Regions from separate parts of the Halomonas sp. Mc5H-6 genome, predicted to be linked through region 3. Evidence: predicted binding sites of a transcription regulator. Region 3 holds the regulator's gene; each other region holds the start of a gene.

Region 1 (7,860 bases), on a different contig from region 3:
ACCGAGTAGGTGCCGTTTTTCTGCATATTGGCCATGAAGGTGTCGTTGGTGTCCTGCAGTGGCACATGGGCGGCGTCGGTGATCGGCTCGTTGAAGCAGGAGGCGAGAATCGAGGCCACGGCGGGTTTGCAGATATCGCAGCCCAGACGGTGGGTCTCGGGGTTGCCGTGCTTGTCGATCAGCTCGCTGAAGGTCTTGATGCCTTCCACGCGCACAATGTCGTAAAGCCCCTGGCGGGTATGGGCGAAGTGCTCGCAGATCGATTTGTCGACCTCCACGCCGCGGGCTTCAAGCTCGTGATCCACGACACTTTTGAGCAGTGCCGTGCAGCCACCACAACCGGTGCTGGCCTTGGTTGCGCCTTTCACGCCCGCCAAATCGACCGCGCCGTCGTCAATGGTGGCGCAAATATCGCCCTTGGAAACGTTATGACAGGAGCAGATGGTGGCGGTTTCCGGCAGCGCACCAGGGCCCAGCGCCGGGGCGGCGCCACTGCTTTGCGGCAGAATTAGCGAGGCGGGTTCTTCAGGCAGCTCGATGCCGTTTGAATAGTACTGCAGCAGGGTGTCGTAGGCGCTGTTATCGCCCACCAGCATGGCGCCCAGTAGCTTCTTGCCGTCGCTGGAGACGACCATCTTGCGGTACACCTGAGTCAGCGGGTCGAGGTAGCGGAACATCCGTGCCCCCGGGTTCTGGTTGCCGTGGGCGTCGCCAATCGACCCCACATCCACGCCGAGCAGTTTGAGCTTGGTACTCATGTCTGCGCCGCTAAAGCGGATATCGCCGTCGGTCAGCGTGGCGAGCGCCGCCTTGGCCATCTGGTAGCCGGGGGCGACCAGGCCGAAAATGCTCTGGTTCCATAGGGCGACTTCACCGATCGCCAGGATGGCGGGGTCGCTGGTGCGGCACTGGTCGTCGACTACCACGCCGCCGCGCTCGCCGATCTCCAGGTCGCAGTCCCGGGCCAGCTGGTCGCGGGGGCGAATGCCCGCCGAGAACACGATCAGGTCGGTTTCCAGCACCTTGTCATCCTGGAAGACCATGCGGTGACGGCTCGCGTCCCCGTCTTCGATGCGCTGGGTGGCGCGCTCAGTAAGGACCTGAACGCCCAGCGCTTCGATTTTTTCGCGCAGTAATTCGCCGCCCTCATTGTCAACCTGCATGGGCATTAGCCGCCCGGCAAACTCCACCACGGCGGTATCCAGGTTCAAGCCGCGCAGCGCGTTGGCGGCCTCCAGGCCCAGCAGCCCGCCGCCGACCACCACGCCGTTGGTGGCGTTTTCCGCCGCCGCGCGAATGTCGTCCAGATCATCCAGGGTGCGGTAGACAAGGCAGCCGTCCCGGTCGTTGCCGGGAATCGGCGGCACGAAGGGGTAGGAGCCGGTGGCCAGCACCAGCTTGTCGTAGGGGTAGCGGCCCTGATCGGTCACCACTTCCTGCTGGTCGCGGTCGATCTCGATCACGGCTTCGCCGGTGCGCAGCGTGACGCCGCTGGTGGTGTAGTAGTCGGCGTCGCACAGGGCGAGCGACTCGGCATCGCGGCCGCTGAAATATTCCGACAGGTGGACGCGATCATAGGCACGGTGACGCTCTTCGCCAAACACGGTGACCTGGTAGCGCTCAAGAGCGCCGTTATCGACCAGTTGCTCGACCAGGTGGTGGCCGACCATGCCGTTACCAATAATAATGAGCTGCTGTTGGGTAGACATGCTTAAGCCGCCTCCGACGTTGAATGAGAAGAGTGTTTAGAAGAATGTTGAGAAGAGAGCTCAGAAGAATCAGGGGGCAGTTGGGCTGCCGCTTCACGCAGCACCTCGACATCCGCGGCACCAAACAGCAGCGCCTGACGGAAGCCGCTGAGGTCGTGCCCCGCCAGCGCCTGCTCGAAATACCAGGGGCCCTGTTGGGTGTCGCCGTACAGCACGGCGCCTTCAATGCGGCCGTCGCGCAGTAACACGCGCCGGTAATCGCCCCGGTGTGGGTCGTGGTAGCACAAGACGTCGTGCTCGGGCGCTGCCTCGGTAGGGCCAAACGCGAAAAGCGAGACGCCGCTGACTTTCAGCTTGGTAGCGGTGGGCACCTCGCGATAACCGTCCCCCGCGTCGCCACAAAGCACTGCCGCCAGCACCTCGACCTGATGCCAGATAGGCTCGACCAGCCCATAGGTATGCTGCTCGAACTGGCAGCATTCGCCCAAGGCAAAAATATGCGGGTCGGAGGTGGTGAGATGGCGGTCGACCTTGACGGCACGGTCGGTGGTAAGCCCGGCCTGCTGGCCCAATTCGGCGTTGGGGGTAATGCCGGCGGCGATAATCACGCTGTCGGCGGGCAGTCGACGGCCGTCATTCAGGATGGCAGCGCAGACGCGGCCGGTCGGGTCGCCTTCGAGTTTTGCCAGCTGTGCCTGGGTGACGATGTTAAGCCCGCGCTCAACCAGCGAGGCTTTCAGCAGATTGGCGGCGGTAGCGTCCAACTGGCGGTTCATCAGCCGGTCGCTGCGTTGTAAAACGCTTACCTGCAGTCCCTGGCCGCGCTTGCGTAGCCCTTCAGCGGCTTCCAGGCCCAGTAGTCCGCCGCCAATTACCAGCGCATGGCCGCCTTGTTGGGCAATGGCCTCCAGCGTTGCGGCGTCGTCCAGGTCCCGAAAGCCATGGACGCCATCCAGCGCTATACCTTGCACCTTGGGAAGCGACGGGCGTGAGCCGGTGGCCAGCACGAGGCGATCATAGTAGAGGGTTTCGCCTGCGTCGGTTGCCAGTGTGCGGCTGTCACGGTCGATGTGCTCGACGCGTTCGCCCAGCTTGAGCGTTACGCCGTTGTCCTGATACCAGTCAGCGTCGCGCAGCGTTAGCGCCTCTGGCTGCATGTCACCAGCAAGCAACGGCGAAAGCAGAATGCGGTTGTAAGCGGGCACCGGCTCTTCCCCAATCACGGTAATGGCTCTGGGGCGTTGAGGATGATTGACCAGCGCTTCCACCAACCGGTGGCTGGCCATGCCGTTGCCGATGATGACCAGGTGGTCATCGGGTGAGCACCGGGAAAAAGTTTCCATGGGTGGCTCCTCATCTTGCATGATGGTGATTCGCTCCAAACAAAAACGCCCCTGACACATGCGCTTCCTGCGAGCAGGATGAACAGGTCAGGGGCGTCGTTGCCCGGTTACGTTGATTAACGCGTGGCCGCCGCCATTGGCTGCCAACAAGTTATATATCTAACTAGTAGCAAGTCAGCGGCCAACTCCGGGGTATTCTTTTTTTTTGGTTTATTTTCATCATGTTGAGTAAGCGCATCAGAAATGCAGAGGGGCCGCTCCTTGTAGCTTTGTGCACGCTGTTGGTGCGCCATGGAGGGTGAGCTGCACTTTCAGTACGCAAGTTTAAGGTGCCAGAGGGGTAAGCTGATGATAGGAAGAAGGCAGGGTTTTATATTTAAGTGGCTGTTTTTAAATAATAATTTAGGCGATTCCGAATAATGGCTTAGGGTTTGCAACCCTACGAGTACAAGCAACAAACGCGCATTGCAGTGCGTTCACCAAAAAACAGTGGCAGCGAATAAGCCCAATAACGTTGTTAGACAAATAAGTTTCTTTACACAATATGTTTGGCACCTTTAGCGGTGCCCGCTGCGGCAACGACGTCCAGCCAGCTGATCGCCTCGCGCTTTGCGCAACAGGGTCAGCGGCCTGGGCGTTTTTTTATGGGCGGCGTTTGCAATTTGCCGAGGAGTCATCATGCACCAAGTCAAAACGACTTGCCCCTACTGTGGCGTTGGTTGCGGCGTTAACGCGACCATGGCGGAGAATGGCACGCTGAGTGCTGTCGAGGGCGACCGTGAACACCCCGCCAATTTCGGGCGGCTGTGCGTCAAAGGCTCAGCGCTGCACGAAACGCTGGGCGAGCAGGGGCGTCTGATCAAGCCGCGTGTAGATGGCGAAGAGGTCTCGTGGGAGCGGGCCTTAAGTGTCACCGCCGAACGCTTAAACACCCTGCGGGCCAAGCATGGCAACCAAAGTGTGGCGGCGTACCTTTCGGGCCAGCTGCTGACGGAAGATTATTACGTTGCCAACAAGCTGTTTAAAGGTTTCTTGGGCACGCCGCATCTGGATACCAACTCGCGGCTGTGCATGGCCTCGGCGGTGGCGGGGTACAAGCGCGCCTTCGGTGCCGATGCGGTGCCCTGTAACTATGAAGACCTGGAAGAGGCCGAACTGGTCGTGCTGGTGGGGTCCAATCTGGCCTGGAACCATCCGGTGCTCTACCAGCGCATCAAGGTTGCCAAAGAGCGTAACCCGTTGATGCGCGTGGTGGTGATTGACCCCCGCGTGACCGAAAGCTGCGAAATCGCCGACCTTTACCTGGGTATTAAACCCGGCAGCGACGCAGAGTTGTTCAACGGCCTGCTGGCCTGGATGGCGGCCAAGAACAAGCTGGACACGGTGTATCTGGAGCGCCATACCCAAGGCGTTGACGATGCGCTAAGCGCCGCCCGGCAATCGGCTGGTTCCATCGCTGAGGTGGCGGCTGCCTGCGAGGTCGATGCCGAGCGCCTGGAAACCCTCTACTACTGGTTTGCCAGCCAGCTGCACGTGGTAACGCTTTACTCCCAGGGGGTCAATCAGTCGTCCAGCGGCACCGACAAGTGCAATGCGATCATCAACTGCCACCTGGCGGGGGGCAAAATCGGTCTGCCGGGGGCAGGGCCTTTCTCGATTACCGGCCAGCCCAATGCCATGGGCGGACGCGAGGTGGGCGGCCTGGCCAACCAACTGGCGGCGCACATGGATTACGACACCCCCGGGGCGCGAGATCTGGTCAGCCGCTTTTGGGCCACCGACAACCTGGTGACCACGTTGCCGAATGGCCCTGGCTACAAAGCGGTTGAGCTGTTTGACGCCATCGCGCGTGGCGAGATAAAAGCGCTCTGGGTGATGGCCACCAACCCGGCGATTAGCCTGCCCGATGCCGCCCACGTGAGGGCGGCACTGGAAAAGTGTCCGCTGGTGATCGTCTCGGATTGCGCGGCGAATACCGACCTGCTGCCCTACGCCGACATCGTGCTGCCCGCGTCGGGGTGGTCTGAAAAAGACGGCACGGTGACCAACTCCGAGCGCTGTATTTCGCGCCAGCGGGGCATGCTGCCGCCGCCCGGCGAGGCCCGCCACGACTGGCAGATCATCTGCGATGTTGCCAAGCAGATGGGCTTTACGGAGGCGTTTGATTACACCCACCCAAGCGAAATATTCGACGAGCACGCACGGTTGTCAGGCTTTGAAAATGCCACTACTACCCAACGGCTGTTCGATATTTCAGGCCTCGCGGGCCTAGGCCGCGACGGCTATGACGCGCTTACGCCGATCCAGTGGCCGGTAAATGCCCAGGCCCCCAACGGGACAGCCCGCTTGTTTGAAGATGGGCAGTTTGCCACGCCTGACGGCCGCGCCAGGTTGCTGCCGATTACCCCGCGGGGGCCCGAACAGAGGCTCAGCCAAGCGTATCCTTTGCGTCTCAACACCGGGCGGATACGCGATCAGTGGCATACCATGACGCGCACCGCCCGCTCGCCGCGGCTGATGAATCACCGCGCTGAGCCCTTTATCGATGTCCACCCTGACGATGCCGCCGAAGCGGGCATAAAGGATCAGTCGCTCGCCGTCTTGTCCGCCGCCACGGGGCAATACCGGGCCCGTGCCAGGGTATCCAAGGCCCAGCGTCGCGGCGAGGTGTTCGTGCCTATTCACTGGACGGATTGTTTCAGCCAGAATGCACGCAGCAGCGCCTTGATTCAGCGTATCATGGACCCGATCTCCGGCCAGCCCGAAGCCAAGCATGGCGCCGTGGCGCTGGCACCCCTGGCACCTGCCTGGGAGGCAACGCTGCTCGTTGCCGATAACGGCGTCATGCCTGCGGGACGCCCCGCCTGGTGCGAAAGCGACTATTGGACGCATATCCCTATGCGCGGCTGCCAACGCTGGCAACTGGCAGGGGCGACGGCCGTTAGCGATTGGTTTGCCACGCTGGCGGCGTGGTTGCCCGCACCACCAGCGCTTTGGTGCGAAGATGTCGCGAAGGGTGGCCTGCGCGCGGCCGGTGTGGAAAATGACCAACTCAAGTGGTGGTTGATGGTAGGGCCGCCCGATGAGCTACCTGGCCTCGCCTGGCTGGAAGCGCGTTTTAACGATGACCGTATCGACGATACCCATCGTCGGCGCCTGTTGGCAGGCTGTGATGACGGCGCGGCGGATACTGGCCCGGTGATCTGTAGCTGCCATCAGGTGGGCCAAACCGCGATTGTTGACGCCATCCGGCATGGCGACACCAGCGTGGAGGCGCTGGGCGCACGGCTTGCCTGCGGGACCCAGTGCGGCAGTTGCATTCCTGAATTGAAATCGCTATTGGAAGAGGAGCGCCCCAATGCACGCGCTAAGCAAAGTTCCGCTCATGAAGTGGTGTAATTCCCTGGCGCGGCTGGTGAGTCGTTTCAATCCAGGCTGGGTAGGGGGGGAGAAACTCGACCGTTATACGTCGAATCGCCTGCCGCTCAAGGGCGATTGTCAGCCTGGGCATGTATATCTGGTCGGGGCCGGTAGTGGCGATGTCGAGCTGCTGACGCTCAAGGCGGCTCGCCTGTTGGGCCAGGCAGACGCCGTGGTGTACGACCGGCTAGTGGGCGACGACGTGCTGGCGCTGATTCCACGTGGCACCGAGCGACATTATGTGGGCAAGGCCAGCGGGCACCACAGCATGCCACAGGCCGAGATTGGCGCCTTGATGGTCACGCTTGCCAGGTCGGGCAAGTCGGTGGTGCGCCTTAAAGGTGGCGACCCGGCCATTTTTGGCCGTATGGGCGAAGAGCTGGATGCGCTGGCTGCCGCTCATGTACCCGCCACGATCGTCCCGGGAATTACGGCGGCGTCTTCGGCGGCGGCGTGCATGGGCATTCCGCTGACCGACCGGGGCCACGCCCAGCAGCTTCGGTTTGTCACCGCCCAGCTGTGCCGTGAAGACGGCACCCCGGACTGGTCGGCGCTTGCTCGGCGTGACGAAACCCTGGTGTTCTACATGGGGCTTTCCAAGGTCGAGGCGATCTGCGCTGGCCTGCGCGATGCGGGTCTGCCCGATGACTGGCCGATCATGCTGGTGGCCAACGCCAGCCAGCCGGACCAGCAGTCGTTAGTGGGCACGCTTTCGGATATGCCCTTACAGCTCGCCGCCTCACCGCTACCGTCACCCTGTGTGATAATGGTGGGCAGCGTGGTGACGCGTGTGGCGACAAGCCCGGCGGCTCTCGATATCCATAACGCCGCTTACTGAGTATGGCAACGCTGCGCATTTCCCTGGGCCAGTATTCCGATAAAGGCCGTAAGCCGAGCAATCAGGATTTTTATGGCGCCTATTTGCCCGACGGTGCCCAGCAGCGTCATAAGGGCATCGCCATTGCGTTGGCCGATGGCATCAGCAGCAGCACGGTGAGTCGTGAGGCCAGCGAAGCCGCGGTGGGTGGCTTTCTTGGCGATTACTACGCCACGCCTTCCTCCTGGAGTGTCAAGAATGCGGCCCAGCGCGTGCTTCAGGCCACCAATGCGTGGCTGTATGCGCAAACCCGGCAGAGCCAATACCGTTACGACATGGACCGCGGCTATGTCTGTACGCTGAGCGCCATGGTGATTAAATCGGCCACCGCGCACCTGTTTCATGTCGGTGATAGCCGTATTTACCAGTTGGCGGGCAGTTCGCTGGAGCCACTGACCGAAGACCATCGCTTCTGGGCCTCCCGTGAGGTGAGCCATCTAAGCCGCGCCATGGGGGCAAGCCAGCACCTGGAGCTCGATTATCGTGCGGTGTCGCTCAGCGAAGGCGATGT
Region 2 (7,860 bases), on a different contig from region 3:
AACACCTTGGGATCGAGGCGCGGGAACGCATACAGCGCGCCCTTGGGCGTAACGCAGGATACCCCTGGGATGGCATTGAGTTTTTCCACGGTGATATCGCGCTGGGCCAGCAAGCGTCCGCCAGGCAGGATGAGATCATTGATCGACTGGTAGCCGCCTAGAGCCGTTTGAATGGCGTGCTGGGCGGGCACGTTGGCACACAGGCGCATTGAGGCCAGCATGGTCAGTCCCTGAATGAAGTCCTGGGCGTGGAGCTTGGCCAGGGTGCCTGAAATGGTCATCCAGCCCGAGCGAAACCCGGCGCAGCGGTAGCTTTTCGAGAGCCCGTTCATGGTGATGACCAGTTGATCGTCATCCGCCAACGCGCCGGTGGCGGTGTGTTCCACACCGTCGTAGAGAATCTTGTCGTAGATCTCATCGGAGAACACCACCAGGTTGTGCTGTTTGGCGATGTCCAGTACCTCGCGTACCACGGCGGGCGGGTAGACCGCGCCGGTGGGGTTGTTGGGGTTGATCAGCACAATCGCGCGGGTGCGGCTGGTGATCTTGGCACGAATATCGGCCATGTCCGGTGCCCAGTCCGCCTGCTCATCGCACATGTAATGCACTCCGTGGCCACCGGAAAGGTGCGCCGCGGCGGTCCACAGCGGGTAATCAGGGGCGGGGATCAGCAGTTCGTCGCCGTCGTTGAGGAGTGCCTGCATGGCCATGACGATCAACTCGGAAACGCCATTACCAATATAGATATCCTCGATGCCGACGCCGGGAATCTGTTTGCGTTGGCATTCCTGCATGATCGCCTTGCGCGCCGAGTAGAGCCCCTTGGAGTCGCAGTAACCCTGGGCGGTGGGCAGGTTGCGCATCACGTCCTGAAGAATTTCTTCGGGAGCCTCAAAGCCAAAGGGCGCAGGATTGCCAATATTGAGCTTGAGGATTCGCTGGCCTTCTTCTTCCAGGCGTTTGGCGTGGTCGAGCACCGGGCCGCGAATGTCGTAACAGACGTTACTCAGCTTGTGCGATTTTTTAAGCGTGGGAGATTCGTGAGGTTGGGGGGTGTCCATGAGCCGTTATTTCCAAAAAGTGTCCAGTGGCCGCGCGGCATTGCCGGTCGATGCGTCATTATGCGTCGGAATGGGAGGTGCTGTCTTCGTCCTCGTGCACCGGTGGCGGTGGAATATCGTCGGGGGTTTCCAATGTCAGCCTTCCCAGCTTGCCGTCACGCAGTTCGTGCAGCAAGACTTCAGCGCCACGATGCAGGTCAACCGCGCCGCCGGGGCGTAACCCGCCGCGCTTGCCCGCTATTTCCTTGAGGATGGCCTGGCCGTCAAAGCCTGCGATTGCCAAGAAATCAGGCTTTTGCGGACCGTCAGCGTCGACCTCATGGGTGCTGGATGGCGCATAGGGAGGTAGTGCCTTGAGCTTGTAGCGGGCGATCAGCGCATCCGGGTAGCGTCTGGCCAGTTCCGCGCTGGTGATGATCGCCACGTCGGTGTATTCAATCGCGGTATCGCGAATGGCACCGCTTGCCGCCAGTCGATAGGCGCTGGCCTGGTCTTCAATCTTGGGCCATAGCACCCCGGGGGTGTCGACGAGCGCCACGCGGCCGTCGATGCGGACCTTCTGCTGCCGTTTGGTCACCGCTGGCTCGTTGCCGGTTTTGGCGATCTTGCGCCTTGCCAGGCCGTTGATCAGGGTCGACTTACCCACGTTGGGAATGCCCATCACCATAACGCGGACATCGCGGTCAGCGCGCACTGCCCCGGCCAGTTCGTGGCAGAGCTTGGGAATTTTTTTCAGCTCACGGGTATGGGTGGTGGTGACTGCCAGCGCGCGCGTGTCGTCCTGGGCGTCAAAAAACGCGACCCATTCGGCGGTGCGTTCCGGGTCGGCCAGGTCCGCACGGGAGAGAATCTTGAGCACCGGCTTGTGGCGAGTCAGCTCGGCAAGCATAGGGTTGGCGCTGGAGTAGGGTAGCCGCGCATCGAGCACTTCGATGACCACGTCGATTTCCGGCAACGCCTCCTGGATCTGGCGGCGGGCCTTGTTCATATGTCCGGGGAACCAGCCGAGCATGGGTTTCTCCTGCAAATTGCTAATGCGGTGCATCTTAACAGAAGGTGTTGAGCAAAAGGGTTGTCGTCAACGTTAGCTGGCCTTATATGCTATTATGATATAAATATATAATTTTATTGAAATCAATAGGCAACTGACCGTTATAGACGAACAGAGCCATAGACGAACAGGAGGGTACGTGGAATTGACATCAAGCCTGCAGGGGCTGATAGGTGGCGTTTTAATTGGCATATCAGCGGTTTGGTTGATGGCAAGCCTGGGGCGAATCGCCGGTATCAGCGGTATTGTCGGTCACTTGATCGCCCAGCGGCCTAAGGGTGATAGCGCCTGGCGGGCGGCGTTTCTAGTCGGCCTGATCAGCGGGCCATTGCTATTGATGGGGCTTGGCCCCGGATGGGGCAACGTCGTCAATTATCCTGGCGAGGTCATCGGCCAGCCGCTGGGCGGCGTACCGCTAATGCTGGTGGCAGGCTTGCTGGTCGGTCTGGGCACCGGTCTGGGTAGCGGCTGTACCAGCGGTCATGGGGTGTGCGGGCTGGCGCGTCTCTCCAAGCGGTCTTTGGCGGCGACAGTCATGTTTTTGGGCACTGCCCTGGTGACCGTCTATGTCGTGCGTCACGTCCTGGGAGGTGGGGCATGAACAAGCAACATCTGACGATGGCGGCGAGCTATGTCGCCGGTCTGCTGTTCAGTCTGGGACTGACGGTCTCGGGCATGACCGATCCGGCCAGGGTCGTAGGGTTCCTGGACGTTGCCGGCAAATGGGATCCGACGCTCATGTTCGTACTCGGCGGGGCGGTCATTACTACCTTTGTTGGCTACCGCTTCGTGCTTAAGCAGCCCACCCCTCTGCTGGCCAAGCGCTTTCAGCTGCCCGGCAAGCAGGGGCTGGATGCCAGGCTGTTGACTGGGGCGGCGTTGTTCGGCGTTGGGTGGGGACTTTCAGGCTACTGTCCGGGCCCCGCCATCGCGTCGCTGGGCGGTGCTTCGGTACCGTTAGTGGCGATGCTGGCGACCATGGTGCTGGGCTGGGTGATCGCCAGGCGCATCGCCTGACGACGCTATCGCTTAATCAGGCGCCGGGCCGCCCATCATTTCCTCCAGGCGCTCTTCATCCGGCATGCCTTCGACGCGGTCCAGACGGGTGACGCCGTCATCGGTTTGGCGTTTGAAGGCGCTGGTGGGGGTGGCGTAGAGGCCCAGGCCGTCGAACAGCTGATTGTTGCTGTATACCTGTTCTTCGATTTCTCGGGGTTGGGCGCTGGCGCTGATGCGGTCGCCCTGCTTATGGCGGGCAAGAGCAGCGGCGGGGTCGTCGGCAGCGAGTAGCGTGGCCGCTTTGGCGGGGCTGTCGGCGTCCAGAATGCCGACGACGATATGGCGCAGTTGCACCTCGCCTGCTTCGACCCAGGGCCGTGCGGCCTCCCAAAAAGCCTGACAGTAGGGGCAGTTGGGGTCGGTAAAGGTGTACACCACCCGTGGCGCGTCTCGCTGGCCGTCCTGAATCCAATAGCTGTCTTCGAGGAGTTGCCAGGTTTGTGCTTCGAGCGGTGCCCGCACGTGCTTATCCAGCGCTGCTTCCTCGAGCTGGTTGTCGCCATCCTGGTCGGTCAGCGAGCCGGTGATGGCGTGCTCGCCGTCAGGGGTCAGGTAGATGGTCACTTCCTGGCCCTGACGGCTGGCACCAAAACCGCGCATGCCGCCAGGGGCGTCAAATTCGCCGTGAATCTGCAAACCTTGGTCCGCCAGTGCCTGGATGGGGGCGGGGAGTGAGTCGGCCTGGGCGATTGGCATCATGAGCATACCGAGCATGGTGCCGCCCAGTCCGGCAAGATGGCGTGATACCGTTTGAGGCAGGGAGAGCCTGTCGCGCATAATCTTCCTCGGTGGTTGCAGAATCGAGGGGATAGCGTAACGCGCAGTGCCTGAATCGGCATCTTTTTCCGGCTATTCCATGCTATTGATGGATTATCAGGGGCTATGCACCAGCCAGCGCACGGCGTAGGGGGGCAGCGGGTCGCTGGGTTGTCCAGAGGATGGGGTATTCAGGTCCTGCCATGACACCGATGATAATGCGTGCTGGACGTCATCACCGAGCTGATCGAACGACAGTGGCACCTCGGTGACATTATAAAGCGCCAACAGGCGGCGACCGTCGGCGAGCGGGCCACGTTCGATGGCCAGCAGCGATGGGTCCGAGGCAAGCACGCGCTGGGCGGCGTTGGGGTGAAAACAGGGCTCTTGGCGTCGGCAGTCCAACAATCGGCTCAGCGCATTGAAAACGTCGTGGGTGGGCGTGGCAGTGCTGTCGAGGAGTAAATCGAGTTCACGACGCTGCCAGCGGCGGCGATTGATCGAGCGTAAGCGACCGCTGCGCTCAACGCCTTCCACGTCGTTGAGGGTACCGGTCAGGGTATGGATATACAGGGCCGGAATGCCCTGCAGGCTGAGCATGATCGCCTGGCTGCACAGGAAGCGCGCAATTTGCCACGGGTCGGGGCCTTTGCGCGTGCCTTGCATGGCTTCAAACCAGGTGATGTTGATTTCGTAGGGCGTGTCGCTGCCGTCTGGGTTACTGCGCATGCTGACAAAGCCGCCGAATCGGTGCATCAGTTCGAGCAGCGCATCGCGTTCGTGATCGGGTAGCAGGCCTTCCAGGGGGCGTACGCCGATACCGTCGTGACTGGCGGTGAAGTTTAGATAGGTACACTGGTCGGGCAGCGGCGGCAGGCTGGCCAGCCAGGCTTGCAGGGTATGCGTTTCGCCCCGCGTCAGGGTGTGTAGCAGCAGCGGTGGCAAGGTGAATTGGTAGATCATGTGGGCTTCGTCGGGCGGGCCTTCCGCCAGGCGGTCAAGCCCGAAGTAGCTGATGTTTTCGTGGTGCGGTACGTTGGTTTCGGTGATCAGCAGGGTGCCGGGGGCAACGTGGTCAACAATGGCACGCAGCAGCCGAACCACGGTGTGGGTTTCCGGCAGGTGGATACAGTTGGTTCCCAGTCGTTTCCACAGAAAGGCAACGGCATCCAGGCGCACGATACGGGTGCCCTGCTCGAGGTAAAACAGCAGGATGCCGACAAATTCCAGCAGCACATCGGGGTTTTCGAAGTTGAGGTCAAGCTGATCCTCGGAGAACGTCGCCCACAGATAGCGTGTCCCCCGGCGGGTGGATATTGGCACCAGCAGCGGGCTGCTGCGCGGGCGAACCACCGCTGACACATCGGTGTCGGGATCGACTTCGATAAAATAATCGCGCCCCGGCAGGCTGCCGCTCAGGTAATCGACAAACCATAGCGACTCCCGGGACACATGGTTGAGCACCAGGTCCGCCATCAGGTCGTAGTGGCGGGCAAGGGTTTGAATATGTTGCCAGTCACCCAGATCGGGGTTCACTTCCCGATAGTGGATCACTGAAAAGCCGTCGTCGCTGCTCCACGGGAAAAAGGGCAGTACGTGGACGCCGCTGATACGTTCACCGAGACGCGCCTGCAAAAAGTCGTCAAGCACAGCCAGGGGAGGCGTCTCGTCATCGACGATAGAATCACCATAGGTGATCAACCACTGGTCTTTCTCGCTCCACGATGGTGCAGGCTGTCCCTGCTGCTCGGTGAAGGCCTGTGGGCCTGCTGCGGCGCGAAAATGCGCCAGGCGTTGGTTGAGGCGGCGCTGAACCTCCGCGGCGCGGGGCCCATACAGGTGCTCCAGATAAGCGTGAACGGTATCGTCGAAGGCGGTCATGAGGGTGTCCCAGTCAACAGGCTTCTACAAACGGTGCAGCTTGTGTGCCAAAACGTTACAATGATCGGTTAATAGCGCATTAACAGGTCGTATTTTGCTTTCTCGTGCAGCGCCTTTGCACGGGCCGACAACAGGTTGAACGCCATGCATTGCCCTTTTTGTGGTGCTAACGATACTCGCGTGACCGATTCGCGGTTGGTAGCCGACGGTGACCAGGTGCGTCGCCGTCGTCAGTGTGCAAGCTGCCAGGAGCGTTTTACCACTTACGAAACCGCCGAGCTGATCATGCCCCGCGTCATCAAGTCTGACGGTTCACGCGAAAGTTTCAACGAAACCAAGCTGCGTGCTGGCATGCTCCGGGCACTCGAAAAGCGGCCGGTCAGCGCAGAAGATATTGAAGCGTCCGTCGAGCGGATACGCCAGACATTACGCGCACGGGGAGACCGGGAAATTGATGCCCGCGACATTGGTGAGGCGGTCATGCAGGCGTTGAAAACCCTCGATCAGGTGGCTTACATTCGCTTTGCTTCGGTGTATCGCAAATTTCAGGATCTGGATGAATTCCGGGCTGAGATTGATCGCCTGTCCCAGGAGCCTGCCGACGGCAGGCCCTCATCGTGAGTGCCACCTTGTCTAGCGTCGATAATCAGTTCAGTGCCGATGACCATCGTTATATGGCCCGCGCGCTGGTGCTGGCCGCGCACGGTCTGTATACCACCGACCCCAACCCCCGTGTCGGCTGCGTGCTGGTTCGCGACGGTGAGGTGGTGGGCGAGGGCTATCACCGCCATGCGGGTGAGGCGCATGCGGAAATCAACGCCTTGACTGCCGCGGGCGGCAGTGCCCGTGGGGCGACCGCCTATGTCACCTTGGAGCCGTGTTCGCATACGGGGCGCACCGGGCCATGTGCGTTGGCGCTGCAAGAAGCCCAGGTAGCGCGAGTGGTGGTCGCCATGGTCGACCCCAATCCCCAGGTCAGCGGCCGGGGGATTCGCCTGTTGGAAGAAGCGGGGATCGAGGTGTCAGTTGGGTTGCTGGAGGCGGACGCCCGCGCGCTCAACCCAGGCTTTATCGCCCGCATGGCAAACCAACGTCCTTTTGTGCGCATGAAGATGGCGATGAGCCTCGATGGTCGCACCGCAATGGGGTCGGGGGAATCCCAATGGATTACCGGCCCCGAAGCGCGCGCCCAGGTCCAACGGTTGCGCGCTCGTTCCAGTGCGATCCTGAGTGGCGTGGAGTCCGTCATCATGGATGATTCACGACTGACGGTTCGTGCCGAGCAGCTTGGTTTGGATAATGCCGCTGATATCGCCAGCCACCAGCCGCTGCGGGTGATTGTCGACAGCCGGTTGCGGCTGCCGCTGGCCGCCGCCTGTTTACGAGCCCCCGGACGCACCCTGGTCGTTACCACTTCCCGGGAGGCTGAAAAGCACGAGCGACTGATTGACGCAGGGGCAGAGGTACAGGTGTTATCCGCTGATGCCCAGGGCCGGGTGGATCTGTCTGTTCTGCTTGAGTGGCTGGCGGCCAATGAAGATGTCAATGAACTGCTGGTCGAGACCGGCGCCACGCTCGCCGGTGCCATGCTCAGCGCGGGATTGATCGATGAAATGCAGCTGTTTGTTGCGCCGACGCTGCTGGGTGGCGATGCCAGACCCTTGTTTACCCTGTCAGGGCTCACCCAGATGGCCGACCAGCAGCGCCTCACTATTCACGATATGCGGGCCGTTGGACAGGATTGGCGGATTATCGCTTCGCCGTTGGTGACTGGCACGAGCGACGATACCAAGGTACCCTGACGCGCGAAATCGCACCCATTGCGACAATTTTTATTGGAGATTCCATGGCGCACGCTTCCTCTGGGGGATTAGCCCCCATTGCTGAACTTGTCGACGATATTCGCCAGGGCAAAATGGTGATCCTCATGGACGACGAGGATCGCGAAAATGAAGGCGATATCATCATGGCCGCCGAAAAAGTCCAGGCGGAGCATATCAACTTCATGGCGCGTTTTGCCCGTGGCCTGATCTGTTTGCCGATGACACGGGC
Region 3 (7,860 bases):
CGCTGAGGTGGGGGCAAGTGTCGATCAGGGAATTGGCGTCAGTGTCCGCCAGGGCGAAGTGGAAACCGTCGAGCTTTCCCGTGATCAGGGCATTGCCATCACCGTGTATGTGGGACAGCGTAAGGGTAGCGCGTCGTCCACGGATGCCAGCGAGGCATCGCTGCTGGCAACCGTGGAAAAGGCCCTGTCGATTGCTCGCTATACGGGTGAGGACCCGTCGGCAGGTCTTGCCGATGCGGCGCTTATGGCGACCGATATCCCTGATTTGAAAGTCCATCACCCCTGGGCGTTAACCACCGACCGGGCCATCGAGCTGGCGCTGAGCTGTGAGCAAGCGGGCCGCGAAGTGACAGGCATCACTCAGTCGGATGGTGCTTCGCTATCGAGCGGTGAAGGCGTGCGCGTTTACGCCAACAGCCATGGCTTCGTCGGCACCCAAAAAGGGAGTCGACATTCACTTTCCTGCGTGTTGATTGCTGAAGACGAACAAGGCATGCAGCGTGATATGGACTACACCTCGGCGCGCAACCCTGACGATTTATCCGACCCGGCCGCCGTGGGGCGCGAGGCGGCCAGGCGTACCCTGCGCCGCTTGGGGGCCAGGCGTCCGCCAACGGGCACTTATCCGGTGCTGTTCGATCCAAGTCTGGCAAGTGGCCTGGTGGGCCATCTGATGGGCGCGCTGGCAGGCGGCGCGCTATACCGTCAGGCTTCGTTTCTGTGTGACCGACTCAATACGCCGCTGTTTCCCGATTGGTTTAGCCTTGAAGAACGACCGATGGAGATTGGTGCGACGGCAAGCTCTCCCTTTGATGGGGAAGGGGTTCAAACGCGCAACAACCGCTTTATCGAAAACGGCCAGATAGCGAGCTATATGCTGTCGTCCTACAGCGCACGGCGTTTGGGCATGAAGACGACCGGAAACGCCGGGGGCGCACGCAATCTGCGCATTACCGCGCCGTTATCCAGCCCGGCCGCCCTGTTCGAGCAAATGGGCACCGGTGTCTGGGTGACCGAGCTGATGGGGCAGGGCATTAACGGTGTCACGGGCGACTATTCCCGCGGTGCAGCCGGTTTCTGGGTCGAAAACGGGGTGGTGCAATACCCTATCGAAGAGTTCACCATCGCGGGTAACCTGGAGCGTATGTTCGGTGCGCTGGTGGGCGTGGGTGATGACATTGACCGCCGCGGCAGTATCCATTCCGGTAGCTGGCTGATTGATGGCATGACCATCGCCGGCAACTAGCCGATCGTTGCAGACGGGGTTTTACTTGTCTTCGTCAAAGCGGGCGTCGAACAGCGATTGAATGGCATCCAGGGCCTGTTCGGCGTCATTGCCTTCTGCTTTGATGCATAGCTCCGTGCCACAGGGGGCCGCGAGCATCAGCAGCGCCATGATATTGGCGGCATCGGCTTCCTGCTGCTGTTTATAAACGCGGACATTGGCGTCAAATTGCTGACTGCATTGCACAAGCTTTGTGGCGGCCCGCGCGTGAAGGCCGCGTTGGTTAGTGAGGGTAAGTCTACGTTCTGGCACCCTGGTTCCTTTTGGCTATGAGGGTCTTCGCGATAGATGATGGTTGTCAACGTGGCTCGAACTAAAGCGGCGCGTTGACGGTGTATTGCAAGCCCAGCTCGCGGTGGCGTAAATGTACTTCACCCAGCAGATTGGCGATGCGTTGCGCCAGTTGTTCAGCGATATAAACCGAGCGATGCTGACCGCCGGTACAGCCAATCGCCACCGTCATGTAGCTGCGCTGGCTGTGCTGATAGGCTGGCAGCCAGCGTTCAAGCCAGGCCTCGATATCGCGGGTCATGTCATCGACCAGTGGGTAACTGGACAAAAACGCAATGATATCAGCGTCGCGGCCAGTGGAGCCCCGTAACGCCGGATCCCAGTAGGGGTTGGGCAGGCAGCGGACATCAAAGACAATATCCGCATCCAGCGGAACGCCGCGCTTATAGCCGAAGGACTCGAAAGTCAGCGTTAGCTGGTCGCGCCGCTGATGGGCGACCTGATCAGTGATGCGGCGACGAAGGTCATGCACCGAAAGCCGGGTCGTGTCGATGGTCAAATCGGCCAGATCGCGAATCTCGTGCAGCGTTTGCTCTTCTTTGTCGATGGCTTCTTCTAGCGTGAGGCTGCTGTTGCGGGTTAACGGGTGCCGTCTGCGAGTGGCTGAATAGCGTTCCAGCAAAATGCGTGCGTCGGTGGTGAGATACACGATCTGACACTTGATGGTCCGCTGCCGAAGCTCTTTGAGCAGTTCGGGAAGCTTGGCAAGTGCGCCTGGCAGGTTGCGTGCGTCAATACTGACGGCCAGGTGGGTGCGACCGCCCTGATCGCGCAACTCCTCAACCAGTGAATCCAGCAGCATGGCGGGCAGGTTATCAATAGCGTAATAACCCAGATCTTCCAGCGCCTGCAAGGCTATCGATTTGCCTGACCCTGATCGGCCACTAATAATGACGAGTTGCATGAAGGCTCTCTTGCTTGCGGTCAAGCGACTTGGACAAGCGACCCGGGATTAGGACGGTCCATAAGCGCCTCGCCTTTTTAAAGGCTGGCAGCCTGTTCGCGTATCTTGGCGGAGATGAGGTCCAGCAATTCACGCTGACTACCCGACTTGCGTAGCTGCTGGCGCGTGTCGGCATCATTCATGATGGAGGCAACTTGGCCCAGCAGTGCCAGGTGCGTATCGTCGGCTTCTTCAGGCACGAGCAGAACAAACACCAGGTCAACCGGGTCGCCGTCAATGGCGTCGAAGTCGACCGCTTCATTGAGTTTGAGAAAGCCGGCGATGGGCGAATCACAATGCGGACTTCGCGCATGGGGAATCGCCACGCCGTTACCAATCCCCGTACTGCCGAGGCGTTCACGGCCGATCAGACGGCTGAACACTTCCTGGCTGTCGAGGCTGGGAATGTTTTGTGCGATAAAGGTGCTGAAAAATTCCAGCACCCGTTTTTTGCTGCCCCCGGGCACATCGTAGAGAACGCGTTCCGGGGGGAGGATTGTGGCCAACGTCATTGAATTAACGCACACCTGCGCCCTGGGCGCGGGCTTGTGCTTTTTCCTTATGCTTAACGAGTTGTCGATCGATCTTGTCCGCCAGGGCGTCGATGGCGGCGTACATGTCATTATCGAGGGCCTCGGCATGCAAGTCAGCGCCTGCAGCGTGCAGCGTACAGGCGGCCTGTTGACGCTCTTTTTCGACCGAGAGCGTTACCTGTACGGTGGTGATGTTGTCGTAATGGCGCTCAACGCGTTCCAACTTTTCGTTGACATAGTCACGCAAGGCGTCAGTCAGTTCTACATGATGACCGGTGATATTGACTTGCATTGACGTACTCCTTATCCGTCGGACTGTTCTTCGATTGTAACCCTTTTTGGCGTTAAGCAAAGCCCTTGTAGTGAGTTTCCGTTTTTCTACCGCAAACGGCGTCGTTCGCTTGAAGACGGGATCCCCATGCCTTCGCGATATTTGGCGACCGTGCGTCGGGCCACGTGGATGCCGGCTTCCTCCAGCAGGGTGACCAGACGGCTATCCGACAAGGGTTTGCCGGGGGGTTCTTCCTGGATCAGTTTTTTGAGGCGCGCACGAATGGCCGTACTGGAGTGGCTGTCGCCGTCCTGGCTACTGATCTGGCTGGAAAAGAAGTATTTAAGCTCGAAAATGCCCCGCGGTGTATGGATGAACTTCTGGGTGGTGACACGAGAGATGGTCGATTCGTGCATCTCCACCGCATCGGCAATATCGGCCAGGATAAGCGGCTTCATGGCTTCTTCGCCGTGTTCGAGAAAGCCGATCTGGCGGGTAATGATTTCCCGCCCAACGCGTAGCAGGGTGTCGTTGCGGCTGGAGAGGCTTTTGATCAGCCAGCGGGCTTCCTGCAAGTGGTCCTTGAGAAATTGGTTATCCTGGCTTTTGTCGGCGCGCTTGATCAGGCTGGCGTAATCGGGTTGGATCCTGAGTTTGGGCAAGGCCTCGGGGTTGAGTTCGAGGTGCCAGCCTTCGTTATCGTGGTGAACCACCAGGTCGGGAATCACGTAGCTATCGTCAGTGGCGCTGTAAACGCTGCCGGGGCGCGGGTCCAGGCTTCTGATCAGTTGGATGACGTCATCGAGTTGCGCGTCGTCCAGACCGAGTCGCCGCTTGAGGAGACGCTGATCGTTCTTGCCCAGGGCTTCCAGGAACTGGCGGACCAGCCGCCGGGCAGGCATCAGCAGCGGGGTGTCGTCGGGCAGGGCGGCGAGCTGAAGCATCAGGCATTCGCGAAGATCGCGGGCGAAGATGCCGGTGGGCTCGAACTGTTGCAGTCGCAGCAGAATGGTTTCGACCTCGCGCTGGCTGAGGCCTTCCACGCCCTGATCTCGCAGTCCTTCGCGGATGTCGTTAAGGGGTTGGGTGAGATAGCCGTTAGCATCCAGCGCATCAATCAGGCTCTCGGCCACTAACTGTTCGCGTTGGCTCAAATCGGTCATGGCGAGTTGCCAGAGGAGGTGACCATGAAGGCTTTGCCCGGCTGCCTGGCGCTCGAAGTCAGGCCCGTCGCTGCTTGTGCTGCCGCTGCCAGCCGAATCCTGATAGGTATCTGACCAGTCGCTGTCGACGGACAGCTCCTTGGGAATGCTATCTGCCCACTCGCCTTCTTCCGGCTCGCTGGCGGCTTGTTCGCTTTCGCTGAACTCGTCTTCCTGCTCGAGCATGGGGTTGGCATCGAGCGCTTGCTGAATTTCCTGGCGTAAATCGAGCGTTGATAGCTGTAGCAGGGCAATCGCCTGCTGCAGCTGAGGTGTCATGGTGAGCTGGGTGCCGATCCGCAGTTGAAGAGAAGCTTTCATGACCATCTGAGAACCACTCGTTTATCGGAAAGCATCCACCCTAGTGCGAGTTGTGATCGGGTGCAAGTGCAATAAGTATGCCATTGGCAATAAATATGCCATTAAGGGCTTTAGAGACGAAAATCAGCACCTAGGTAAACGTCACGTACCTCCTGGTTGTCAAGAATAGCGTCCGGGGAACCGCTGGCGATGATATGCCCGTCGCCGACGATGTAGGCCACGTCGCAGATATCCAGTGTTTCGCGCACATTGTGGTCGGTAATCAAGACGCCAATGCCACGGTCCTTCAAGGCGCGGATGATCGACTTGATGTCGCCTACGGAGATGGGGTCTACACCCGCGAAAGGTTCATCCAGCAGAATGAACGCAGGTTCGGTGGCGAGGGACCTTGCGATCTCGACGCGGCGCCGTTCGCCCCCGGAAAGGCTCATGCCCATATTGTCGCGGATATGGGTGATATGAAACTCTTCCAGGAGTGTTTCCAGGCGCGCTTCGCGTCCGGCGCGGTCCAGGTCGTTTCGGGTTTGCAAAATGGCCATGATGTTGTCGGCGACGGAAAGCTTGCGGAAGATCGACGCCTCCTGGGGCAAATAGCCAATGCCTGCCTTGGCGCGCTCGTGCATGGGCGCTCGGGAAAGGTCGAGTTGATCAATACCAACGCTGCCCGCATCTGCCTTGACCAGGCCGACAATCATGTAGAATGACGTGGTCTTGCCAGCGCCATTGGGGCCGAGCAGGCCGACGATGCTGCCCTGTGAGATATCCAGGTTGATGTCTTTCACCACGCGCCGGCGTTTGTAGCTTTTTGCCAAATGACGGGCGTATAGCGTTCGTGTTGCGCTGTTGTCGGCAACGGCCATCTGGCTCTCCTTAACCTTCGGGTTGCAGCGTCATGCGAATGCGCTGCGACTCTTGATTGTCGACATCGGAACGCGCCTTGACGACCTCTTGGTCGATGAAATATTCCAGGCGTCCCCCGGTGAAGCGGTCGCCTTGCTGGATGATTTCCGCCCGATCAATCAACTCGACCCGGCGCTCGGCGACATGGTAGATCACCCGCCGACCCCAGCCTTCCATCGGGCCATCCTGGTCCTCGGGCTGGCGCCGCAAATACGCTCGTTCGCCCAGCGCTGTGGCCCGGGAGAGCTCGCCTTCTTCGTTACGCTGGATTTCCACTTCGTCGCCTCGTATCAGCATGTTGCCTTGGCGAATTTCGACGTCGCCGGTGTAGACCGCTGTACCTGCGCGCTGATCCAGGTCAAGCTGGTCGGCGACGACTTCAACTGGCTGCTGGTGGTTATCCGCCGTCGCGTAAAAGGGCACTAGGCAGGCAGCCGCCATCGCCGTGTAGATAAACGCTTTCATGTTTCATTCCTGTCCGGGTTGCGTCTCCGGAGGGTGGTGGCCTTGAACGTCACCTTCAAGCCGCACTTCCTCCTCGTTGAGCCATGCATCCATACGCCGTGCTGTCATGCGCTGGGGTGGTTGCTGGAGCAGCACATGAGTGTCACTCCACGCATGGGCGGTTTTCCCCTCATAGTGCAGAACGTCCGTGTCAAGCTGCCAGCCTTCTTCAGGGGCGATCAATCTTGCGTCGCCCGAAAGCGTCAGCTCCTGAGAACGGGTATTAAGCGTACCTATCTCTGACGTGGCGTTCCAGACGCGCCGCTCGCTGTCATAAAGCGTGGCATGCGGCGTCTCGGCGAGTGTCGAGGCGGATTGGGGAGTATGCACCAGGCGAGGCGTGGTTAATCCCTGCTGAATATTCCCCTGCTCATCAAACAGCGTCAGCTCGGCGTTGTGGAGGACGTGGCCTGGCTCCTCGGCACGGGCGTCCGGGTCTGTCGGAACGGTTTGAAGGCCGCCCGGGTCCAGCCATACCAGCAAGCCGCCCAGAGCCAGCACGATGAGTGCCAGTCCCAGACGCGTAGGCCATGTCTTTAGCATAGATAGATAGTGCCTCAGCCGTGTAGGTAAGTATCGACAACCGCGCCCCAGTGACCCTGAGCATCAAGCAACGTATCACATATTTCGCGGACAGCGCCGTGTCCCCCCAGGCGTTCGGTGACCCAGTCAGCGTGGGTGTGCATGTAGTCAGGGGCGTTGGGTACCGTGATGCCAACGCCTGAGCGCTTGATGCTGGCCAGGTCAGGCAGGTCGTCACCACAATAGGCAACCTGAGACAAATCAAGATCCAGGCGCTGGCAAAGGCCACGAAGGGCGGCCAGTTTGTCCTCGCAGCCCTGATAAACGTGGGGAATGCCCAGTGCGGCGGCGCGCTGGCTCACCATGGGGGAGTCGCGGCCGGTGATCAGGGCGACCGAGATGCCTGCGCGTTTCAACAGCTTGAGCCCATGGCCGTCCTGGGTATGAAACGCTTTGATTTCGACACCGTCGGCTTGAAAGTAAAGCCGACCGTCGGTGAGAACACCATCGACATCAAGGGCAAATAAGCGAATGCGACGTAGTCGGTCGAGTAGGTCAGCAGAAAGGGACATTGGGTCTCCGGTCGATTGAAGTTAAATAACGCCGCTGGCAAGCAGGTCATGCATATGCAACGCGCCTATCGGGCGCTGGTATTCGTCCACCACTGCCAGCGCGGTAATGCGATTGTCTTCCATGATGCGAACGGCTTCCGCCGCGAGAAGGTCGGGAGATATGCGTTTGCCGGGTCGGGTCATGACGTCATCTACCCGTACGTCACGCAGGTCGTGGAAATTATCCAGGGTGCGGCGCAGGTCGCCATCCGTGTATACGCCGACCAGCAGGCCGTCGGGGTCCACCACGCAGGTGAACCCCAGTCCCTGCTGGGTGATCTCCAGTAACGCATCGCGCAGGGGGCTGCCCAGGGCAACCTGGGGAAGGCGTTCGCCCTGGTGCATCAGATCGCGAACGCGCAGCAGCAGGCGTCGGCCCAGGCTGCCGCCGGGATGCGACAGGGCAAAATCCTCGGCGGTAAAGCCGCGTGCTTCAAGCAGGGCAACCGCGAGAGCATCGCCCAGGGCTAATGCCGC
Region 4 (7,860 bases), 350 kb from region 3:
TCCATTTTCATCCAGTCCGAGGTGGCATGACGGTCATTACGCTTGCTTTTCACCGAACCGGCCAGCTGGATGGCATTGCCAAACAGCAGCATCTTTTCAGTAATGGTCGTTTTACCGGCATCGGGGTGGGAAATGATAGCAAAGGTTCTTCTAAGCCCGGCTTCCTGGGCTAATTGGGTATCTTTCATCGGGCCTCATCATTAGCGTGTACTCAGCCAGACACATGGATGCCAAGTGTCAGTGGCCGAGCTATATGGCATTGCTGGCAATTGTACCCTCGCAGACAATCTTGGGCCACAAGAGGACGGTTTGGGGACGGGTTAGAACGCAGCCTCCTGTCGTGAACAGCGGGCACCATGGAGAGGCGCCAGACGCGAATAAGCGGCCATAAAAAAACGCCGGAAGACCGGCGTTTTTTTTTAAGCTGTCGCTAACCAATGGAATATCAGGCGAAGGTGTTGACCTGAGTTCCCACGGTGCCCTCTTTTGCCAGATCAGGCTGTGCACCGGTATCGGCGGACGCCATGATGTCAGTCACCTGCTGCGCCTGCGTATCCAATGCTTCCTTGAATACCTGCATCTGAGCCTGTTCAGCACTCTGGGCCTGGTTCATGTAAAGCGCTGTGCTCACCGCATTACTGACGGCTACATCCATATGGTCACCTCAATGTAGTACGAATATACTAGGAGACTAGCAAATGGCACGACAACACGCAAAACACACTCTCTAAAAACGCTCGGCCCTGAAGGGCGCCATGTCGATGGCGGGCGTCTTGCCTTCCATCATGTCAGCAAGCAGGTAGCCCGTTGCCGGTCCCAGGGTAAACCCTTGATGACCGTGTCCGAAGGCCAACCAGAGGCCTTTATGCCGAGGCGCGGGGCCAATCACCGGCTTCATATCCGGAAGACACGGGCGTGCGCCCTTCCAGGCGGCTTCATCAAGACGCTCAGCCAGCGGGAAAATACGTCGTGCAGCGCTTTCCGCCGCGCTTAGTTGGCCTTCATCAGCCGGTGACTCAAGGCGGTCCAGCTCGGCACCGGTGGTCAGCCGAATGCCTGCATTCATGGGCGCCAGCAAATAGCCTACCTCGGCATCCATCAACCAGTACTGCAACCGAGCCGGTGCTTGAGTGGCATAATGCATGTGATATCCCCGCTTGACGAAGGTCGGGAAGCGGTAGCCCAAGCCTTTGAGCCACTCGCCTGACCAGGGTCCCAGCGCCATTACGACATCGTCTGCGACCACCTCTCCATCACTGGTGGTCACACACCATTGTGCTTCACGCTGGGTGACCGACTGAATGTCACTTTGCACAATCTGACCGCCATTGGCGACGAATGATGCTGCATACGCGGCCACCAACGCGCCAGGGTCAGCGACTGTCCAGGGATCAAGCCAGTGAATGGCCCCCATGATTTCATCGCCAAGGTCGGGCTGTTTGTCTAGCAACGCCTGTCGATCCAACACCTGAAATTGCACATCGTAGAGGTCCCGCATTTCTTCGGCCTCTTTCGCGCGCTTGGCCAGCTTCTCAGGCGTTCGATATATCTCCAGCCAGCCTTGGCGACGCACCAGGTCCTCGGCACCCGCGGCCTCGATCATCGGTCCATGGGTTTTAAGACACAGCTGAATCAAGGAGGCATATTCCGGCACGATCTGGCGGTAGCGACGCGGCGAGGAATGATGCCAATAGCTCAATAACGGCGACGCCGCCTCCAGCATACCGCCAGTACGATAGCGAATATCCACGCGTCGATTGGGCAGCACGCTCAGGATGGTTTTAAAATCGCGAGGAAAGGGGTAGGGCTTTACCGCTTCACGCTGGATAATACCGGCATTGCCAAAGGAGGTTTCCCGGCCTGGCTGGCGTCGGTCCATCAGAGTGACCTGAATCCCCCGCTGCTGCAGATGCCATGCAATGCTGACACCTACCATACCTGCCCCTAACACCACCGCATGACGCGACATTGAAACACCCTCCCATCGACAAATTGCACGACACGCAGGTCAGTCACACCGCACGCCTAGTTACCTAAAAAATAGCACTGATAAAGAAGCATTAATACAGTCTAAAAAACTGTTTTTAATAAAAAAATCAGAAATTAATATCGCCAAAAACAAAAAAACCGAAAGCGTTCGGTATTACGGCACAGCAATTGCTTTGCCTTATTACCGCGAGGACCATCATTATGGCAAAAGGCGCTAATTCAGCGCCGCCTTAACCACGCTTCGCCGTGCGCCATGCACCCAAATAGAGCTTGCAGCGCACCAAAAAAGAACAAGGATGCCACCATGCCACTTACCCCCATCATCGATACAGAACTGCTCGATACACTATGGGTATTATGGGCAGCCGCACTGGTCTTTGTCATGCAGGCGGGTTTTTTATGCCTGGAAGCGGGCACAACCCGCAGCAAAAACGCCATCAATGTCGCGATGAAGAATATTGCGGATTTTGCCATTGCACTGAGCGTCTTCTGGCTGGTGGGCTTCGGGTTGATGTTCGGCGTCTCGGAAAGCGGCTGGCTGGGCACAAGCCTGTTCGGGTGGCAACTCAACTCAGCATCCAGCTGGGTAATCACGCTATTCATCTTTCAGGCCATGTTCTGCGCTACCGCGGCGACCATTGTGGCAGGCGCCGTCGCCGAGAGAATGCCGTTTTTTACCTACCTCTGGACCGCCCTCTGGATAGCGCTACTCATCTACCCCGTATTCGGGCACTGGGCATGGGCCGGCCTACTGGGAGGGGAAAGCGGCTGGCTCGCTTCGCTGGGGTTTGTGGATTTTGCCGGTTCCACCGTCGTTCACAGCGTGGGGGGCTGGGTCGCGCTTGCGGCCGTTCTCGCCATCGGCCCTCGCCAGGGACGCTTCAACCAAAACCAACCCCCCACTGCCTTTCCGGCGGGCAACCTGCCCCTCGCCATGCTGGGGGCGCTGTTCATGATACTCGGCTGGTTTGGCTTCAACGGCGGCAGCACGCTGGCCATCAACGGCCAGGTACCCGGCATTCTCGCCAATACGGTCCTGGGCGCCGCAGGGGGCATTCTATCCGCCATGCTGATGGGCTGGCGAGCCCGCCGCTATGCCGACGTCATGTATGCCATCAACGGCGCCATTGCCGGATTGGTCGCTGTTACCGCAGGAGCCCATGCAGTGTCGATGTCAGCGGCACTGGGCCTCGGGGCTGTCAGCGGTGTTCTGATGGTGATCACCAGCGAATGGCTGCTCAACCACCGCATCGATGACGCCGTAGGCGCTATTCCGGCGCATCTGGTTCCCGGCATTTGGGGCACGCTCGCTCTGCCCTGGATAGCCGACCCCGAGGCGCTGGGGACTGGGCTGGGCACGGTGGAACAGGCCGGTGTGCAGCTGCTGGGCGTCGTTATCTGCGGACTCTGGAGTTTTGGTATTGCGTGGCTGCTGTTTCGTATCTCCGGGCGCTATTTTCCGCTTCGGGTTAGCCCTGAAGATGAAAAAATGGGCTTAAACCTCGCCGAACACGGCACCCATAACGAACTGACCCAATTGCTGGAACACATGCGCCGCCATGAACAACAGGGCGACATGCGCCAGCGCATCGAGGCAGACCCTTTTTCTGAAGTGGGCGAGATTGCCGCAGGCTACAACCGTGTCGCGGCGGCCCTGGAAAGCGCTATCGGCCATACCCGGGTGATGCTTCACAACCTGCGTGACGGCGTGCTTACCTGGCAGGCCAACGGGATACTCACCAGCCTCAACCCGGGTGCGGAGCAGCTGTTTGGCGTTCAAGCCGAGCAGATGATAGGCACCCCTGTCAGCCGCTTACTGGAGCGCACCAACCTGGCGCCGGGTGAACGCCATGAAATCAAGCTGCGCTCCGCCACTCAGGAAGTCCGCTATCTGGAAGTCCAGATCAGCGAAGGAGCCAGCGGTTCGGACTCGGAACGTTCCGGCATGGTGCGCGACATTACCGAACGCAAGCGCCTGCAGGAACAGTTAAACCGCGAGCGGGACCTGGCCAGAACGACCCTGGCCTCGATTGGGGATGGCGTCATCACCTGCGATGCTAGCGGCCTGATCACCTTCATGAATAGCGAAGCCCAGCGGCTGACCGGTTGGCACCTTCGCGAGGCTCGTGAAAAACCGATCCAGTCGATTTATCGCCTCATCGACGACAAAACCGGCAGTCTACTCAGCAACCCGGCGCGCCAGGTACTCACCCAGCACCGCGCCATTCATTCCACCGAGGACGGCTGGCTTGAGCACTGCGACGGACAGCGAACGCCCATTCAACACAGTGCCGCCCCGATTCGCTCGCGCAGCGGCATTACGTTGGGCGCAGTAGCGGTCTTCCAGGACGTCAGCATCACTCGCCAACTTGCCGACCAGCTTAACTACCAGGCCAGCCACGACAACCTGACAGGGCTAATCAACCGTCGAGCATTTGAAACAACGCTGAGCCAGTTGCTCGATGGCCAGGAAGGCAGTCACGTTTTATGCTATCTGGATCTTGACCAGTTCAAGATCGTCAACGATACCTGCGGCCACATCGCCGGTGATGAGCTTCTCCGCCAGGTGGCCACAAAACTGCAGGCTTATGTCCGCAGCAGCGATACCGTCGCCCGCCTTGGTGGCGACGAGTTTGCCCTGTTGCTACCCAACTGCCCCATGGATCAGGCCAGACAAATTGCCGATGCTATCCGCTGCGATATCGAAAACTATCGCTTTGCCTGGCAGGAGCACACCTTTGGTATTGGCGTCAGCATCGGGCTGGTCGTTCTGAGTGATGCCCACATGCAGTTAACCGATGCCCTGCACGCTGCCGATGCCGCCTGCTACACCGCCAAGGAGGCAGGACGCAACCGCCTACACTGTTACCAGGCCAATGACCATTCGGTACTCGAACGCGACGGTGAGCTTCGCTGGGTACAGCGCTTGCAGAACGCGCTCGACAATGATCATTTCCGACTCTTCTCGCAACCTATCGAAGCTGTCTGCGCCAAACGCCCCGCTTACCAGGAAATACTTTTACGCCTGGAGGAAGACGGCAACCTGATCACACCGGGCAGTTTTCTACCCGCTGCCGAGCGCTACCACTTTATGCCGCGCATTGACCGCTGGGTGGTCCGCAACACCCTTGCATGGCTGTCCGATATTACCCGCTCAGCCCCCGACACTGCCTGGGGCTGCTGGGGGGTCAACCTCTCGGGCGCGTCGCTGTCCGATGGCGAATTCTGCCGGGACCTGATCACCCAGGTGCAAAATGCCCAGTTGCCCAAGGGCAGCCTGTGCTTTGAAATCACCGAAAGCGCGGCCATTGCACAACTTTCCAGCGTGATCGAGCTCATCCACACACTGAAACAACTGGGCTGCCGGTTTGCGCTGGATGATTTTGGCACAGGGCTGTCTTCCTTTAGCTACTTGAAACAGCTGCCCGTTGATTATTTAAAAATCGACGGGCATTTCATTCGCCATGTCCATGAAGACCCGATTGATCGAGCAATGGTGGAAGCCATTCACGCCGTGGGCAAAGCGCTCAGTATAGAAACCATTGCTGAATTCGTCGAAACGCAGCAAACCCTGGATACGCTAAAGGCCCTTGGCATTGACTATGCGCAAGGCTATTTACTCGGACACCCCGGCCCACTCACCCAGGTAGGCGGACAGCCCATCAAGGTGATGCCACGCTGACCAACAAGTGACGCCCAGAAAATTCCCGGATGGGAGAAGTCATTGGGAAGTTCAAAACGGGAGAGAAGATATAGATGAATGAAGATAAGCGGGTAAAACAGAAAAGAGGTTAATGGGGTGGATGATGGGGATCGAACCCACGACCACCGGAGCCACAATCCGGGGCTCTACCACTGAGCTACATCCACCATAACCTGTAGAAGGGAACTGCTGATTACTGTGCTGTCACTGGGGTGGATGATGGGGATCGAACCCACGACCACCGGAGCCACAATCCGGGGCTCTACCACTGAGCTACATCCACCATTGACAACTGCAACCGACGAGATTTCAAGGCTGATCGCTACTGGTACAAATGGCGCGCCCAGCAGGATTCGAACCTGCAACCTACGGCTTAGAAGGCCGTTGCTCTATCCGGTTGAGCTATGAGCGCACATGTAATATCCGTGAACAAAGACATTGATGAGCACTTGACCACAACCATCGCCTGGAAAAGCAAAACTACCTTTCGCGTTAGACGTGGTCGGGGTGGAGGGATTCGAACCCCCGACATCCTGCTCCCAAAGCAGGCGCGCTACCAGACTGCGCTACACCCCGATTTCATTGCCTAAACGCTGCCGCCTGGCCCGTCTCAAGCGAGGCATATATTACTGTTTTTAATTTTAAAGTCAACCATCAAGCTGACAACTTACCCTGGCACTTTGCCTGACTGCCCCATCATGCGAAAATTGGTAACGGCAGACCTTTGGTTAACACTCGTGTCTTTAGTTCGCCCTTCAACCTCTACGGGGATTTCTTTACATGACCGCCCAACTCATCGATGGCAAAGCTATCGCCGCCAATGTCCGTCAGCATGTTGCTCAACAGGTAGCTGCCCGCCAGCAGGCAGGTAAACGAGCACCCGGACTTGCGGTTGTGGTGGTAGGAGACGACCCCGCCTCACAAGTCTATGTGAACAATAAGCACCGCGCCTGTGAACAGGCAGGCATTCTTTCCTTTCAGCACGCCCTGCCCAGCGATACTTCCCAGCAGACACTTGAAGCGCTGGTTGACCAGTTAAATGACGATCCTACCGTCGACGGCATTCTTGTCCAGCTCCCCTTGCCCGACTCGCTCAACGCCGAACCGATACTCGAACGGATTCGACCCGACAAGGACGTCGATGGCTTTCATCCCTTCAATATTGGCCGGCTGGCCCAGCGCATGCCTGCCCTTCGCCCCTGTACACCAAAAGGCATCATGACGCTGCTCGAACAGAGTGGCGTCAAGGTCCGCGGTCTCGATGCCACCGTCGTCGGCGCCTCTAACATCGTCGGGCGGCCCATGGCACTGGAGCTGATGCTTGCCGGCGCCACCACCACGGTATGCCACCGGTTTACCAGGGATCTGGAAGCACATGTCCGACGTGCCGATCTTGTCGTGGTTGCCGTCGGCAAGCCCGGCATCGTGCAGGGTGACTGGATCAAACCCGGTGCCGTGGTGATTGACGTGGGGATCAATCGCCAGGAAGACGGCAAGCTGAAGGGGGATGTCGGCTTCACCGCTGCCGCCGAACGCGCCAGCCTGATCACCCCCGTCCCTGGCGGCGTAGGACCGATGACCGTCGCCACCCTGCTGGAAAACACCCTGGCGGCCGCTGAACAGCACGATCAATCTGACAGCTAACCGCGCTGTTTATCTTCTTCTGACGTACAGGAAACCAACATAGTGAAGCGTATCGGTATCATTGGCGCCATGGCGCAGGAAGTCAGCATCCTGGCGTCCCAGCTCGACAACCCGGAGCGTTATGAGCACGCGGGGTTTATCTTTCATCGTGGCACACGCCACGGCCTCGACGTGACCATCCTGCAATCGGGTATTGGCAAAGTGAACGCAGCGGTCGGCACGGCGCTACTGCTGGAGCGCCATCAACCTGACGCGGTGATCAACACCGGTTCAGCCGGCGGGTTCGCCAGCGACCTGCATATCGGCGATATCATCATTTCCGACGAAGTCCGCCACCATGACGTAGACGCCATGGTCTTCGGCTACGAAATGGGCCAGGTTCCCGGCATGCCCGCGGCTTACCTGGCCGATGCAGCGCTCCGCAAAGTGGCCCAGGGCGCCATCAAGACACTGGGCGAGGTCAAGGTGCGTGAAGGCTTGATCGCCACTGGCGATGCCTTCATGGCTGACCCGGCCAGGGTCGA

The links. Region 3 encodes sigma-54, which starts transcription at its own class of promoters, with help from an activator protein. Its sites were predicted from a motif close to TGGCACNNNNNTTGCTNT; they were not measured.
Region 1: the regulator sigma-54 is predicted to act here: its motif matches at 3,473-3,490, upstream of NH395_RS05165 (nitrate reductase).
Region 2: the regulator sigma-54 is predicted to act here: its motif matches at 5,841-5,858, upstream of NH395_RS10215 (sugar phosphorylase).
Region 4: the regulator sigma-54 is predicted to act here: its motif matches at 2,147-2,164, upstream of amt (ammonium transporter).

What each region holds. Positions count from the first base shown of each region.
Region 1 covers NZ_JAMXSI010000002.1:389,179-397,038, forward strand. Annotated here, with positions in the region: gene nirB (nitrite reductase large subunit NirB) at 1-1,709, opposite strand, end outside; gene NH395_RS05160 (FAD-dependent oxidoreductase) at 1,712-3,052, opposite strand; gene NH395_RS05165 (nitrate reductase) at 3,731-6,451, shown strand; gene cobA (uroporphyrinogen-III C-methyltransferase) at 6,411-7,310, shown strand; gene NH395_RS05175 (bifunctional protein-serine/threonine kinase/phosphatase) at 7,313-7,860, shown strand, end outside.
Region 2 covers NZ_JAMXSI010000006.1:39,908-47,767, reverse strand. Annotated here, with positions in the region: gene NH395_RS10240 (pyridoxal phosphate-dependent aminotransferase) at 1-1,061, opposite strand, end outside; gene ylqF (ribosome biogenesis GTPase YlqF) at 1,120-2,073, opposite strand; gene NH395_RS10230 (YeeE/YedE family protein) at 2,252-2,713, shown strand; gene NH395_RS10225 (DUF6691 family protein) at 2,710-3,129, shown strand; gene dsbG (thiol:disulfide interchange protein DsbG) at 3,142-3,885, opposite strand; gene NH395_RS10215 (sugar phosphorylase) at 4,045-5,808, opposite strand; gene nrdR (transcriptional regulator NrdR) at 5,953-6,429, shown strand; gene ribD (bifunctional diaminohydroxyphosphoribosylaminopyrimidine deaminase/5-amino-6-(5-phosphoribosylamino)uracil reductase RibD) at 6,426-7,610, shown strand; gene ribBA (bifunctional 3,4-dihydroxy-2-butanone-4-phosphate synthase/GTP cyclohydrolase II) at 7,655-7,860, shown strand, end outside.
Region 3 covers NZ_JAMXSI010000001.1:195,665-203,524, forward strand. Annotated here, with positions in the region: gene pmbA (metalloprotease PmbA) at 1-1,246, shown strand, start outside; gene NH395_RS00875 (HPr family phosphocarrier protein) at 1,268-1,537, opposite strand; gene rapZ (RNase adapter RapZ) at 1,599-2,480, opposite strand; gene NH395_RS00885 (PTS sugar transporter subunit IIA) at 2,558-3,031, opposite strand; gene raiA (ribosome-associated translation inhibitor RaiA) at 3,036-3,344, opposite strand; gene NH395_RS00895 (RNA polymerase factor sigma-54) at 3,431-4,852, opposite strand; gene lptB (LPS export ABC transporter ATP-binding protein) at 4,957-5,706, opposite strand; gene lptA (lipopolysaccharide transport periplasmic protein LptA) at 5,717-6,211, opposite strand; gene lptC (LPS export ABC transporter periplasmic protein LptC) at 6,215-6,793, opposite strand; gene NH395_RS00915 (HAD hydrolase family protein) at 6,808-7,344, opposite strand; gene NH395_RS00920 (KpsF/GutQ family sugar-phosphate isomerase) at 7,366-7,860, opposite strand, start outside.
Region 4 covers NZ_JAMXSI010000001.1:549,262-557,121, reverse strand. Annotated here, with positions in the region: gene NH395_RS02615 (peptide chain release factor 3) at 1-188, opposite strand, end outside; gene NH395_RS02610 (putative motility protein) at 446-655, opposite strand; gene NH395_RS02605 (FAD-binding oxidoreductase) at 728-1,969, opposite strand; gene amt (ammonium transporter) at 2,294-5,671, shown strand; tRNA gene NH395_RS02595 (tRNA-His) at 5,785-5,859, opposite strand; tRNA gene NH395_RS02590 (tRNA-His) at 5,901-5,975, opposite strand; tRNA gene NH395_RS02585 (tRNA-Arg) at 6,028-6,104, opposite strand; tRNA gene NH395_RS02580 (tRNA-Pro) at 6,192-6,268, opposite strand; gene folD (bifunctional methylenetetrahydrofolate dehydrogenase/methenyltetrahydrofolate cyclohydrolase FolD) at 6,473-7,336, shown strand; gene mtnN (5'-methylthioadenosine/S-adenosylhomocysteine nucleosidase) at 7,379-7,860, shown strand, end outside.